Regions from separate parts of the Staphylococcus sp. aM genome, predicted to be linked through region 1. Evidence: riboswitches for the same ligand, from Rfam matches in the RefSeq annotation. Region 1 holds a riboswitch; the other holds the start of a gene.

Region 1 (4,499 bases):
CTTTGAAAAACCTGAAGATTCTTGGGATGCTTTAGAAGAAATGACTACAAACGCTGAAGCAATCTTAGAAGAATTAGGATTACCATATCGTCGTGTTATCTTATGTACTGGAGACATTGGTTTCAGTGCTAGTAAAACATACGACTTAGAAGTATGGTTACCAAGCTATAACGACTACAAAGAAATCAGTTCATGTTCAAACTGTACTGACTTCCAAGCACGACGTGCCAATATCCGTTTCAAACGTGATAATGCAGCTAAACCTGAATTAGCGCATACGTTAAATGGTAGTGGTTTAGCTGTAGGTCGTACATTCGCAGCAATCGTTGAGAACTATCAAAATGAAGATGGTACAGTAACAATCCCTGAAGCCTTAGTACCATTCATGGGTGGTAAAACTCATATTCAAAAGCCAACTAAATAATTTAGATTGTTAGCGAATGACTAGCTATACAATGCGCGGTAATGAAGAGCCATCATTGCCGCGTATTTTTTTATGTCAATAACCTAAAGTAAGAGGGTAGGGGAGGGACATTAAGTAAAATTTAGATGCAAAATAGTGTGGGTAGTCTAACTATTAATAGAAAATTCTGTCATATTTAAAATGTTGTGATGACGGCATTTTAAAAGTGAGGTTTGTCTGACATCACACACACCGACGTCTAAAGTGATTGCCGTTTTCATCATTGTATATTAGACTTGAGTTTATTATTTAAACGTAAATGCGTTTGTAACTAGAAAGGGGGAGACAAGATGACCCATCTCACATTTAGACAAGGTGTTAAAGAATGCATTCCAACATTATTAGGGTATGCAGGTGTTGGTATTTCATTTGGCATCGTTGCTGCATCTCAAAAGTTTAGTTTATTAGAAATTATATTACTTTGTTTAATTATTTATGCTGGTGCGGCACAATTTATTATATGTGCGTTAGTCATAGCTGGAACACCCATAACAGCGATAGTGTTAACAACATTTATTGTTAATTCACGTATGTTTTTATTAAGTATGACTTTAGCACCCAATTTTAAGTCTTATGGTTTATGGAATCGAATTGGACTTGGTTCTTTAGTAACCGATGAAACGTTTGGTGTAGCCATCACGCCTTATTTAAAAGGTGAGCCAATTAACGATCGTTGGTTGCATGGTTTAAACATCACAGCATATTTGTTTTGGACCTTTTCTTGTGTAGTTGGTGCTGTATTTGGCAAATATATTTCGAATCCAGAGATATTAGGATTAGATTTTGCGATTACAGCTATGTTTGTATTTTTAGGAATTGCTCAATTTGAATCTGTTAAAAAGTCTAAGATCAACATCTATCTTGTGCTTATTCTATGTGTCATTGTGATGATGTTAACGTTAAGCTTTGTTATGCCCTCGTATGTAGCGATTATAATATCTGCGGTTGTCGCATCTACATTAGGGGTGGTGATGGACAGATGATGACAGATCAACATATGTTAATCATAATTATTCTATGTGGTATTGTTACGATTTTAGTCAGAGTGATTCCATTTATGATGATTTCACGAGTAAATCTACCAGATGTTATTATTCAATGGTTATCCTTTATACCTATCACACTTTTTACAGCACTTGTCTTGGACGGTATTATTCAACAACATGAAGGTAGTGTAGGCTATACACTCAATGTGCCATTCATTATTGCATTAATACCAACTGTATTATTAGCCATATATACGAGAAGTCTAACTTGGACCATTTTAGGCGGTATTGCATTTATCGCTCTATTGAGATTCTTTCTATAGAAATCAAGGTCTACATATTGAATTTCGTGATGGAGTTAGTTAAAATTTAAGTAGTTAGAAAATTTAGATAATTAATATATTTATTCAAAACTTAATCATAAAATCTTATTCAGAGAAGTTGAGGGACTTGGCCCATAGACGCTTCAGCAACCGGCTATAAAGAATACGAGTACGGTGCTAAAACCAACGAGCACTCGAATGATAAGTACTGAACCGCTTCTTACTTTTCATAGAGTAAGAAGCTTTTTTATTTAAAGGAGGATGGATTCATATATGTCGAATTATACAGTTGATACATTAGAATTAGGCCAATTCACGACAGAGTCTGGAGAAACGATACAAAACTTAAAATTAAAATATGAACATGTAGGTTATCCTGGACAACCATTAGCATTAGTTTGCCATGCATTAACTGGCAATCATCTTACATATGGTACAGATGAACATCCAGGTTGGTGGCGTGAAATTATTGATGGTGGTTATATGCCTATCAATGATTATCAATTTTTAACATTCAACGTCATAGGGAGTCCATTTGGTTCAAGTTCAAAGCATAATGATCCACATTTTCCAGATCATTTAACATTAAGAGATATCGTACGTGCACTTGAGAAGGGGATAGAAGCACTAGGGTTTAATAAAATAGATATTTTAATCGGTGGGAGTTTAGGTGGTATGCAAGCACTAGAATTACTTTATAATCGACGATTCCAAGTAGATAAAGCGGTTATACTTGCTGCTACAGATAAAACCTCATCGTACAGTTGTGCCTTTAATGAGATTGCTAGACAAGCGATTCATATCGGAGGTAAAGAAGGTTTAAGTATTGCTCGACAATTAGGATTTTTAACCTATCGATCTTCTAAAAGTTATGATCAACGCTTCACACCTGAAGAGGTAGTTAGTTATCAACAACATCAAGGGAACAAGTTCAAAGAATCCTTTGATTTATCATGTTATTTAACACTGCTGGACGTCTTAGATAGTCATAATATTGATAGAGGCAGAGATGATGTTGATGAGGTGTTTAAATCATTAGACACAAAGGTATTAACGATGGGATTCATAGATGATTTGTTATATCCAGATGATCAAGTATTAGCGGCAGGACAACGTTTTAAATATCATCGACACTTTTTTGTACCAGATAATGTGGGGCACGATGGTTTCTTACTTAATTTTGAAGATTGGGCACCTAATTTATATCACTTTTTAAATGCGAAACATATTCGACGATAATGACTAAAACCATGTTCTAACGTTAATTTTATAAGGTTGAATATCGATGTTAAAAGTATAGTATATAAAGAGAATACAAATCGAGAAATTAAATAGGTGACTATGAGATGAAACAATTGATAATTATATTAAATGCATTGAATTATATAGTTATAGCATTATTAATAATATTCAACTTCAATAATCTATCTGAAAAGGGATTAGATATATGTAGATATTTTCTTTTTATTAGTTGTGTTTTATTTATATTTTCATTAATTATGTATTTAATAACTAAGAAAGAATTTGTTTTAAAAAGTAGTTTTATTAATCTAGTTAATTTAATTGTAATATTTCCAATTCTACTATTAATAATGATTTGATTTTCATATTACTATGCTTACTATTAAAAGGTTTACGGTTAAAATATTTTAATGAATTTTAATTAAAAATTTGTAAAAATAATAGATTATTTCACTCTAAAGTACTGCTGGAATTGACCGACATAAATACCAGTAGTACTTTATTGTTTATTTTTTTCAAAGAGGTTAAAATGGTAATTATAGTCAAAAAAAGTATGGGAGTGGCGTGTGTGTTTTCAAAAATACAACCTAAAGCAACTATTATAGGTACATTAGCATTAGTGATAGTCGCTTTAGTAACACATGTATTACCTATTCTCGGCTTAATTTTATGTTTATTTGCAACAATCCCAGGTGTCGTATTATGGAACAAATCTATTCAGTCATTTGGAATTAGTGCCTTAGTAACAGTTATAATTACAACATTATTAGGTAATACATTCGTCTTAAGTATGATGGTTTTAGTGATTTTAACGAGTTTAATCATTGGACAATTACTTAAGGAAAGAGCAACAAAAGAAAGAATTTTATATGTAACAACGGTATCTCTAAGTTTAATGACATTGATAGGATTCATGTTATTACAAGTATTTGAAAAAATCCCAAGAGCAGCCGCATTAGTTAACCCAGTTAAAGAAACCGTTCATAACATGTTATTAACAAGTGGAGCAGATGCTGATTACAGACAGATGCTTGAAGAAAGTATCCGCCAAATGACGGTCCAACTCCCTAGTTATCTCATTATTATCGTTTTTCTTTTCGTTTTAATTAATCTGATCATAACATTTCCAATCTTGCGCAAATTCAAAGTAGCTACGCCAATATTCAAACCACTATTCGCTTGGCAAATGAATCGTACGCTATTAACAATCTATATTATTGATTTACTTTGTGTCATGTTTGCAACCCAACCAAGTACGTTCCAGAGTATCGTATTAAACTTTGAAGTTGTGTTATCATTAGTGATGTACATTCAAGGGATGAGCGTGATACATTTCTTCGGAAAAGCGAAGCGACTACCGAATGTAGTAACTATCATATTAATGGTTATAGGGACATTATTAACACCAATGACTCATATTGTAGGGTTATTAGGTGTCATCGATTTATGTATCAATTTAAAACAACTAATGAACAATAATAATAA
Region 2 (4,499 bases), 600 kb from region 1:
GGAACAGGTCGAGCTCAAATCAATGTGGCTGAAGAAGCACAAAGAATATTATTAACAATGCATAAAAACATCATTATTCTTTATGATGTCCACGAATTAAAAATGGTCTTAAACAAAACAGTATCGCAAGACCTTTTCTTTATCATTTCACTATCTGGAGAAACATATCAATTAAAAGAAGTGACTCAGTTATTACAATTGAGACAAAAATATTTTATCTCTGTCACAACGATGAAAGATAATTCGTTAGCCCAACAAGCAAATTATAATGTTTATGTATCTAGTAATACATTTTATTTAAATGATGGCACTGACTATTCAAGTTTCATTAGTTATCATATTTTCTTTGAAACGCTGCTCAGAAAATATAATGAACGCAAAGAGAAAGGCGACCTCAATTGATGCATTAGCCTATAAAGATAAAAAGCCAGTAAATGAGCTTTCTTAAGTTCATTTACTGGCTTATATAACTTATGTTTAAAACGAATTAGTTATTTTTTTGTTCTTCAATTTCTTCTAACACTGCATTCATTTTATCAAACATAAGTTCAAATCCATGTGCAGTGGAATCATGATATTCTTTCTTTTTCTGTTTGTATTCAAGGTTGGTTAATCTTCTTTCGCGTTCCATATATGATTGATAATAGAAGAACATTTGTGTGCCACCTGATTCACGTTCAAAGAATTCTACTTCTATAATATCCTCATCGTTACTTAAGCCTGGCATACCTATTGTCATTTTAATAAATTCATCCATGACTAATTCTTCGTATGTACCTTCGATAATATTTTGTTTGCCATTTCTACTATCAACGATACGATACTTACCACCTTCTTGGACATCTGCTTCAAATGATTTATTCGTACGTTTCGACGTCATAAACCATTGTTTAAGAATATCTTCTTTCGTCCAAGCTTCATAAATTGTTTCTGGTGAATATTTTAATAAACGTTCAATATCAATTTCTACATATTCATTTTCCACATTATACTTTGCCACTTTCAGTCACCTACTTTCACTCTTAATACTATTTTAACGTATTTGTTCAAACTTCCAAACATTTATACATTAAAAAAGATTGCGCTTCTACACATTTAGTCTAGTTTACCATTAAAACGCTGACTTAAAACATTTTCAATATTTATAATTCTATTTATCAACTAAAAAACCGAGACTAAAAAGTCTCAGTTTTTAATCATATTTATGCTTTATTTTTTAATTTCGGATACCCAATTAAAATAGCAATCAGCCCACATACTCCAAGCATGATTGGATAAATACTATAAGGTACAAGTAAGAATGGTGAGATACCAGCCACTCCTGCAGCTGAAATAACTTGAGGACTATATGGTAATAAGCCTTGGAAACATCCACCAAATATATCTAAAATACTAGCTGATTTACGTGGATCAACATCATATTCATCTGCTATATTTTTAGCTAATGGTCCTGACATAATGATTGAAATAGTATTATTAGCTGTTGCAATATCTGCTACACTAACTAAACTGGCAATACCTATTTCAGCCCCACGTTTAGATTTCACGCGCCCTCTAACTACATTTAACAACCAATCTATACCGCCATTATGTTGAATAAGTCCTACTAAACCACCAATTAATAGGGCAATCATCGCAATATCTTCCATACCTATAATCCCTTTAGATACAGCACTTAGTAATCCTTTCCAACCAAATGAGCCATCAATAAGACCAATGATTCCAGATAAAACTGTTCCACCAATAAGAACGATAATCACATTGACACCAACTAGCGCTAGAATCAACACCAATAGATATGGAATGACTTTAACTAATTGGAAATCATAACTTTTAGAATGATCCATGGAAATACCATTTGTTAGGAAAAATAGTACAACTATAGTTAATATCGCACCTGGTAAAACAATTCTAAAGTTTACTTTAAATTTATCTTTCATCTTCGTATGTTGTGTACGTACAGCCGCTATCGTAGTATCAGAAATCATAGAAAGATTATCTCCAAACATAGCGCCACCAACTACTGTAGCCATAGCTAATGCTGCAGAGACATCTGTTGCTTGCGCAAAGCCAAATCCTACTGGTGCAATAGCTGCTACTGTGCCTACTGATGTTCCCATTGAAATAGAAACAAACATACAAATGATAAATAAACCTACTATAATTAAATTTTCAGGGATGAGAGACAATCCCAAATTTACAGTAGAAGTCACGCCACCCATTTTCTCTGTAGTCGTAGAAAATGCGCCTGCTAAAATAAAGATAAGCATCATTAAAATAATATTTGAATGACCTGCACCTTTAGTAAACACTTCAACTTTAGTGGCAAATTTTTCTTTGCGATTCATCAACAAAGCAACGATTACTGTAATCGTTATCGCAACATTTAACGGCATCGTCGTGAAATCACCCGAGATGATACCTACACCTAAAAATAACAACATAAATAATAATAACGGAAATAACGCCCAAGCATTACCCTTTTTAGTTTCTTTCATCATTAGACCTACTTCCTTACAAAAAATACCTCTTTTCCTTATGATAAAGAAAAGAGGTCCATCTACAACGATTATCCCCTTATCTTCAAACCTAGACAGGTTACTGGAATTGGCACATGATTCAATGTTGCCGAAGCTTCATAGGGCCAGTCCCTCCACTTCTCTTGATAAGTGATTCATATTTAACGTTTACGTTACAAGATAATTCCTATGACGTCAATCATAAATTATAACTTCGTCGTAAAATATTTTTCATAAATAATTAATGCAACAGCAACTACGAATAACATTGCAATAGCTATACCAAAGACGATCCACCATTTTAAATAAAGTGATACAATCATTAAAATAATAGAAATGATCGTCATACTAATCATCAGTATTTTAAATTGTCGTTCACGTTGTTGAGAGATCACTTTATAATCTCGATGATTTTTCCTTTGTGTATCATCATCAATTTGTAATTTAGTTTCTATATAAAAAACAAACGCCATAGTTACCATTAGGATTAAGAAACCAATCCATACATGGGATTGTGATATTAGCACTATTCCGGCATAACCTAAATACAAACACCCCGCAATAATACCTAATAACCGGTCGATTGTTTGATTAATCCATATGATATTATTTTTAATATTTTTATTAACAAAATACAGATTTTTTAATGCATTGGTTAAAGCAAATAAAAGTATTAAAATGATTAAAAACCATTGATTTTTAGTAAATAACGAAAATATAACTATAGCGATTATACCTATTATGAACGGAGCAACCCTTATAAACCTATCTTTCACCATGTCATAACCTCCTTTAGATATAAGATTTAATTTGCATGTCCTCGTATAAAATGCCAATCCCTTAAATATATAGGGTATTTTTTAATTAAATTTCATTCTTCAAAAAGGTTAATAATTTTATATTTTTATTTTACATTAAACATATTTTTATTCCAAATTCATAATAAAATTGGATATAGTTATCATATAATTTGTCACAAAAAAATAGTCGATAAAGTATTAACACTTTATCGACCAACTTATATTCATTAGTTAATTTGAATACCGCCTGTCACACCGAAGACTTGTCCAGTTGTATAACTTGATTCTTCAGATGCTAATAGGACATATGTTCCTGATAATTCAACAGGTTGTCCTGCACGGCCAAGTGGTGTTTCCTTACCAAATTCAGGAATATTTCGTTGTGGTTGTCCACCAGTAATTTGTAATGGTGACCAAAATGGTCCTGGGGCTACACAATTGACACGAATACCTTTTGCGCCAAGTTCTTCTGATAAACTTTTTGTTAATGAGATAATTGCAGCTTTCGAAGCGGCATAATCATGTAAAATAGGACTTGGATTATATCCTTGAACAGATGATGTTGTTGTAATTGATGCACCTGGTTGTAAATATTCTAACGCTTTTTGTACTGTCCAAAATATAGGATATACATTGGTTTCAAATGTCTCTTTAAATGATTGTGTATCAAACCCTTGTATATCGTCATGGTATTGTTGATGTCCAGCTACTAATGTCACATTATCCAGCCCACCAAGTTGTTGATGTGCTTCTTCGACCATGTCATAGTTAAATTGTTCATCACGTATATCACCAGGCAGTAACACTGCTTTTTGTCCCGCTTCTTCAATCACTTGTTTAACTTCTTGTGCGTCTTTGTCTTCACTTGGAAGATAATTAATAGCAACATCTGCGCCTTCTTTAGCATAAGCAATAGCTGCTGCGCGTCCAATGGCAGAATCGCCACCAGTGACTAACATTTTATATCCTTTTAATCGACCGTGTCCGACGTATGATGTCTCACCGCAATCTGGTTCAGGTTTTAATTGGCTTTGCAAGCCTGGAAGTGGCTGCTCTTGTTGTTCATAGTCTGTTGATTTGAATTTATTTCTAGGATCTTGTGCTGACATTTCAAATTCATCTCCTCAATTTGTATATGTTCTCATATACCCAAGGTTATCCAGATGTTAATCATACTATC

What was found. A riboswitch is a leader RNA that binds a small molecule or an ion and turns the genes downstream of it on or off. The one in region 1 is predicted to bind S-adenosylmethionine.
Region 2: it holds a riboswitch for S-adenosylmethionine, as region 1 does, so the genes downstream of both, P7F85_RS02815 (Na+/H+ antiporter NhaC family protein) here and metX (homoserine O-acetyltransferase MetX) in region 1, are expected to answer to the same signal.

The regions. Positions count from the first base shown of each region.
Region 1 is NZ_CP121447.1:13,168-17,666, forward strand. Features, by position in the region: gene serS (serine--tRNA ligase) at 1-424, shown strand, start outside; gene P7F85_RS00050 (AzlC family ABC transporter permease) at 754-1,446, shown strand; gene P7F85_RS00055 (AzlD domain-containing protein) at 1,443-1,772, shown strand; SAM riboswitch class I at 1,875-1,980, shown strand; gene metX (homoserine O-acetyltransferase MetX) at 2,046-3,011, shown strand; gene P7F85_RS00065 (YybS family protein) at 3,568-4,499, shown strand, end outside.
Region 2 is NZ_CP121447.1:614,709-619,207, reverse strand. Features, by position in the region: gene P7F85_RS02825 (MurR/RpiR family transcriptional regulator) at 1-402, shown strand, start outside; gene P7F85_RS02820 (SRPBCC family protein) at 488-1,000, opposite strand; gene P7F85_RS02815 (Na+/H+ antiporter NhaC family protein) at 1,203-2,498, opposite strand; SAM riboswitch class I at 2,575-2,672, opposite strand; gene P7F85_RS02810 (hypothetical protein) at 2,726-3,298, opposite strand; gene P7F85_RS02805 (SDR family oxidoreductase) at 3,547-4,428, opposite strand.